Laspinema palackyanum D2c: one gene and its partner. The protein of the gene in region 2 binds, or shares a complex with, the protein of the main gene of each other region. Links are inferred from orthologs where the notes say so. Each region holds a gene or a part of one and is shown on either strand. Other genes may lie near its edges.

Evidence for each region.
Region 1: the proteins of glmM (region 2) and cdaA are in contact, whole or in part, in a crystal structure (PDB 7OJS), measured with the Bacillus subtilis proteins. The link is inferred for Laspinema palackyanum D2c from one-to-one orthologs.

Annotation. Positions count from the first base shown.
Region 1 is NZ_JAMXFD010000043.1:4,726-7,603, forward strand. The notes cover bases 1-2,834. They hold cdaA (diadenylate cyclase CdaA), read left to right. Parts: upstream 1-856; coding sequence 857-1,813; downstream 1,814-2,834. Other genes in these bases: lysA (diaminopimelate decarboxylase), read left to right, coding at 1-628; uppS (undecaprenyl pyrophosphate synthase), read left to right, coding at 1,810-2,559; NG795_RS26845 (DUF3143 domain-containing protein), read right to left, coding at 2,601-2,834. Also shown: more of NG795_RS26845, read right to left, coding at 2,835-2,873. UniProt on the Bacillus subtilis protein: One of 3 paralogous diadenylate cyclases (DAC) in this bacteria, catalyzing the condensation of 2 ATP molecules into cyclic di-AMP (c-di-AMP). Upon expression in E.coli leads to c-di-AMP synthesis.
Region 2 is NZ_JAMXFD010000006.1:230,851-233,876, reverse strand. Bases 36-3,017 are described here. They hold glmM (phosphoglucosamine mutase), read left to right. Parts: upstream 36-749; coding sequence 750-2,285; downstream 2,286-3,017. Other genes in these bases: hpsL (hormogonium polysaccharide biosynthesis protein HpsL), read left to right, coding at 2,671-3,017; NG795_RS10480 (glycosyltransferase family 4 protein), read left to right, coding at 36-552. Outside these bases: more of NG795_RS10480, read left to right, coding at 1-35; more of hpsL, read left to right, coding at 3,018-3,026. UniProt on the Bacillus subtilis protein: Catalyzes the conversion of glucosamine-6-phosphate to glucosamine-1-phosphate. Glucosamine-1-phosphate is used for cell wall biosynthesis.

The DNA of each region.
Region 1 (2,878 bases), on a different replicon or contig from region 2:
AGCCTCTGCCTACCAACTCCCGGTGACTGAACTGAATGTCGGAGGCGGATTAGGCATTCGTTATACGGAATCCGACGACCCACCGAGTATTGAGGAATGGGTCAAAGGCGTCAGCGAAGCCATTACCGAAGCCTGCGAGTCCCAACAAGTGGCTTTACCGAAATTGCTCTGTGAACCCGGGCGATCGCTGATTGGGCCCGCTTGCGTCACCGCCTACACCGTAGGCGCACAAAAACAGGTCCCTGGAATCCGCACCTATCTTTCCGTCGATGGCGGGATGTCCGATAACCCCCGTCCAATTACCTATCAATCCGTTTATCGAGCCGTTGTTGCCAATCGGATGTCCGCACCTCTGACGGAAACTGTTACCATAGCCGGTAAGCATTGCGAATCGGGGGACATCGTAATTCATCAAGCCAGTCTGCCTAAAACGGAAAGCGGCGATATTCTAGTCGTCATGACCACAGGTGCTTACAATTACAGCATGGCCTCGAATTATAATCGGGTGCCCAGACCCGCTGCCGTATTAGTCAAAGATGGCATTGCGAATATCATCCTGGCCCGGGAAACTTACGAAGATTTAATTCGACAAGATCGCCTACCTGAAAGACTCGCTCATCTGAGTTAATCGCCATTGATCTCGGCCCAGGACCGGCGGTGTGAGCCCTTAAAACTTCTGAAGTTGAGCCATATAACGGGTTAAACACTGATTCTAGTGTTGGGGCGATCGCAATGGGGTGGACAACCGCTTGGGATCAACCACCTGTGGGTTAAAACCCACGAAAAAGCAAGAGGCTGGCGAAGTTGCCAGCCTATCAATCTCGTCATGTAGAAGCGCAAGGTTAATCGAGATCCGATGGGATATTTGTGGGAGCAATTGTCGATCGACCCGAACTGGACTCAGTCCTTGGTGCTTCACTTGGTCCAAATTTGGACAACCTGGATTAAAACTCCCCTGGATATCCTCTTGGTTTTGGCCCTGACCTATATGGTGCTCGTCATCATTGGGGAGCGCCGCACCCTGTGGATCGTTCGCGGGTTTATCATTCTGATGGTCGCAGCCGCAATCAGTAGCCGCCTTCAACTCAATTTGTTGAGTTTTGTTCTCAATAACTTAGTGATCGGTTCGGCCGTGGCAATGGCGGTAATTCTTCAGTCGGAATTCCGCCGATTTCTCGAACAACTGGGTAAAGGCGAAATCCGGCAACTGTTTCAACCCTACCGCCAGATTATTCCTAAACCCGATAGCGTCATTGATGAAATCGTCGATGCCGTCAAGGAACTCTCCCAAAACCGCACCGGCGCTTTGATGATTTTAGAAACCAGCGGTCCCATCGACGAACGGGATTTTTCCGTTCCGGGAGTAAAAATCAATGCCGAAGTTTCTAAAGAACTCTTGCAGACCATTTTTCAGACCAGTACCCTGTTGCATGATGGGGCGCTATTAATTCGCGCCTCGCGAATTATGGCCGCCGGGGTGATTCTCCCCTTGTCCGATCGCACCGCTTCGCGACAGTTAGGAACCCGCCATCGGGCCGCAATGGGGATTACAGAACGAGTCGAAAACTGCGTTTGCGTCGTGGTTTCCGAGGAAACCGGGTCGATCTCTTTGGCAGAAAAAGGCACCCTGAATCGACCGTTAACCAGTAGTAAACTCAAGGAACTACTACAAGCCCGATTTTCACAAACCGTCGAACGGGAACCCGTTGCTCCAGATTTGCGAAATTTAGGCCGTCAGTTACTATCAAAAGCAGTCGGACTCGTGCTACGCTTGCTCCGTCTTCCATCATCGGCTTCACGGGAGAAAAAATGATTACCAAGCCATCAGCTTTACAACAGTTGCCTGCTGACCTCGACGCAGAGAGACTCCCCAAGCACGTAGCAGTGATCATGGATGGAAATGGTCGATGGGCGAAGCTTCATGGAATGCCCCGGTTTATGGGGCATCGGCGGGGAGTCGATACCCTCAAGGACCTCCTGCGCTGCTGTCGCGATTGGGGAATTCAGGCCCTCACGGTTTATGCGTTTTCTAGTGAAAATTGGGGGCGTCCCTTAGAGGAAGTCAATTTTTTGATGACCCTGTTTGAGCGGGTCCTGCGCCAAGAACTCCAGGAGATGATGGAGGAAAATGTCCGGATTAACTTTGTGGGAAACTTAGACTCTTTGCCGAAATCCCTCCAAGAAGAAATCGGGCGATCGGTGGAAAATACTCGCAATAATAAGGGGATTCACTTTACGATCGCCACCAATTACGGGGGTCGTCAGGAAATCGTCCAAGCTTGTCGGGCGATCGCCGAACAGGTGCAGCAAGGTTTAATCCAACCCGAACAAATCGATGAGGCGTTATTTGAACGCCATCTCTACACCTCCGAAGTCGGGGACCCCGATTTATTGATCCGCACCAGTGGCGAAATGCGCCTCAGCAATTTTCTCCTCTGGCAAGTCGCCTATTCGGAACTCTATGTCACCGAAACCCTCTGGCCAGATTTTAACCGCGAAGAATTCCATTACGCCCTCCGTTCCTATCAAAAACGAGAACGACGTTTCGGCAAAGTCTAACCCTCCCCCATTCTCCGCCGTTAACCAACGACCCCAATCCCCTAGGGTCCACTAAAAATCGCTTCTTCAATATCTCGCCGACTGAGGGAATATTTGAAGGAGCGTTGAATATCTTGCACCCCACCTTCAGCATGGGTGTAACGGACACTGACGTGATCCACATCCAGGACGAGTTCTGCATTCCAACTCGGGCGTTCTACTCGCCAGCAGTGCAGTTCCGTTCGGTCTTGTTCGCATCCCTGGTCCTCTAACCATTGCTCGATCGCCGGAAGCGCATGGTTATAAAGCGGGGTATCCGATGAAGGTAAAGTCATGAAAT
Region 2 (3,026 bases):
AATTTAAACCTGCCCGTTAGTAATTATTTTCTCTATGTCGGTCGCTGTGACCCCTATAAAAATCTGCATCGAGTGATAGCAGCATTTGCGAATATAGCTCAAGGGTCCGAGTATGAATTGTGGTTGGCCGGTTCCGCTGACCCCCGCTACAGTCCCGCCCTCCAGGAACAGGTCAAAGAGTTGGGATTAGGTGAACGAGTGAAATTCCTCGAATATGTCCCCTACGAGAAATTGCCGGTATTGATGAATCAGGCGATCGCCTTGGTCTTTCCGTCCCTGTGGGAGGGATTTGGTTTGCCTGCCTTAGAAGCAATGGCCTGTGGGACCCCGGTAATCACCTCAAATCGGTCTTCCCTGCCGGAAGTGACCGGGGATGCCGCAATCCTAGTTGATCCCTACAATATTCGCGAAATTTCTAGTGCCATGCTGGCGGTGGCCCTGGGTGTCACGACGCGATCGCGCCTCCGGGAACTGGGGCTCGCCCGTGCCAGTCAATTTAGTTGGTCTAAAACCGGAATCTCCACAGGAGAAATTTTAAAAGACTACCTTTAAGGATGAATGAACAAGGATGAACAAAATCCCCACAATTCATCCTTGTTCATTCATCCGTGATCCTTCTATCTTGAGTCTCTTAACCGGCTTAACTCCGGATTTCAGCTTTTTACTCTTGTTTAGTAGGATATTTCTGTGGAAATGCTATTCTCCACAGTGAATCTATATATTGGTGTGTGTGTGGAGTGAATAAATTTATGGTAACAACTCCAGCCTGGACGCAAGGCTCTGGATCAAACGGCTCATCCTTAACCCTCGCCGGGGTGAATGGGTCTAAATCGGTACAAAACCCCAAACCCATTGCGGGTAAAGAGGTCATCAATCGCCTTTCCGTGGTAGAAACCGGAATTTATCTGCCCAATACTCCCTTATTTGGGACCGATGGAATTCGCGGACGAGTGGGAGATTTTCTGAATGCACCCCTCGCCTTGCAGGTCGGATTTTGGGCAGGTCAGGTCCTGAAAGCCCAAAGTGGGACAACGGGTCCGATTATTTTAGGACAAGATTCTCGCAATTCTAGCGATATGTTAGCAATGGCCCTCACTGCGGGGCTGACTTCGGCCGGGTTAGAGGTTTGGAATTTAGGATTATGTCCGACCCCCTGCGTTGCCTACTTGACGAGCGTTTCTGAAGCCATTGGCGGGGTGATGATTTCAGCCAGTCACAATCCCCCGGGGGATAATGGAATTAAGTTTTTTGGAGCCGACGGGACGAAGCTACCGGCTGCGGTGCAAAAGTTGATTGAAGCCGGGATTCGAGGGCAGATGGACTCGGGGAATGGAACTGGGGCCTGGGGCCATCAATATTATAGGCCCGAGTTAGTAGCAGATTACGCGAAAGCGTTGCAACTCCCGTTGATTTATGGTAATGGGACTGAGGAATTGCCATTACAGGGAATGCGGATTGTTTTAGATTTGGCTTGGGGTGCAGCGGCGAAGTTGGCCCCGGAGGTGTTTCAGGCATTGGGGGCGGAAATTATCTGCTTGCACGATCGCCCCGATGGCGATCGCATTAATGTCGGCTGCGGTTCCACCCATCTGGATGTGCTACAATCCTCGGTCAAGGCTTACAATGCCGATATGGGGTTTGCTTTTGATGGGGATGCCGATCGCGTCTTAGGGGTGGATGATAGAGGCCGCCCGATTGATGGGGATTATATTTTATATTTGTGGGGACAGACCCTGGAACAGTCCGGTCAACTCCCGGACTCCACGATTGTGGCTACGGTGATGTCGAATTTAGGTTTTGAACGGGCCTGGGAAAAATTGGGGGGTAAACTCCTGAGAACTCCCGTCGGCGATCAGCACGTCCATGCAGAAATGCTGCGTACCGGGTCGATGTTAGGCGGTGAACAATCCGGTCATATCCTCTGTCGTCACTATGGGGTAACCGGAGATGGGGTGATGACGGCGATTCATCTGGCAACGGTGGTTAGACAACAGGGCGGTTCCCTAGGGCAGATGGTGGATGAGAGTTTCCAAACCTATCCGCAATTGTTACGGAATGTGCGAGTAGAAGACCGCGATCGCCGGATGGATTGGGAGAGTTGCGAACCTGTGCAAATTGCGATCGACCGCGCCACAACAGCAATGGGTGATCAAGGCCGGATTTTAGTTCGGGCCTCGGGTACGGAACCCTTGATCCGGGTGATGGTAGAAGCAGCAACTGCGGAACTGGCAAATTATTGGACAGATAATTTAGTTCGAGTTGTTGAGCAACATTTGGCCGCTTAGAGTTGAATTATCCCGTTAAGTTGCAGTCTTAAATCGGAATAAATTTAGAAAAGAAGGCGCGAGCGATCGGGTCTTCTTTTCTTTTTTCTTTGTTGGGGGAGAGTAGGACAGGAGTCTATTCGTTAAAAATAGGGGCTGTGGAGGGCTGCATGGGCTTCAGGACCGAGCACAGGGGTAGCTCAGCAGGGGTGCAATTTCTGGTGGTGTAATTCTCTATCTGCCCGGTGGTAATGGCGATCGCCATCCCTCCCTCGGAGTTGGATATAGCCGTCCCTGGAGATTTGATGTTATCACTAAGAAGTGATTAGTCGGGTTTGTGTGACTGTCCGTAGAAAGGCCCGTCGGTTCGAGGGTCTAATTCCTGGGGAAGATTCACCATCGGAATATGTTAAAAAGCAAGCAAAAATCTAAGAAAAAGTCCCAAACCAATCAGGAGGCACAAGCGCCTTCTGTGAGCAAAAAAGAACTGGCTGCCCAACAAAAGAAGGTGGATCGCGAACGCAAAGCGATGATTCGAGCGTTTCAGACCTATGGAGGTCTCGGTGCGGCGATCGGGCTCGTACTTTTTTTTGTGGCGGACTACAAGTTAGCGATCGCCGGTGGAGGTGGGGTTGCGGTTTTATTACTGTCCTACAAATATCCCCGTTTAGCGATGTGGGGCTTCATGATCTATATGCCGTTCTCCGGGACCATTACCTACTGGGTTGGCGGGGGAAATGCCATCTTTCAACTGGCTAAAGA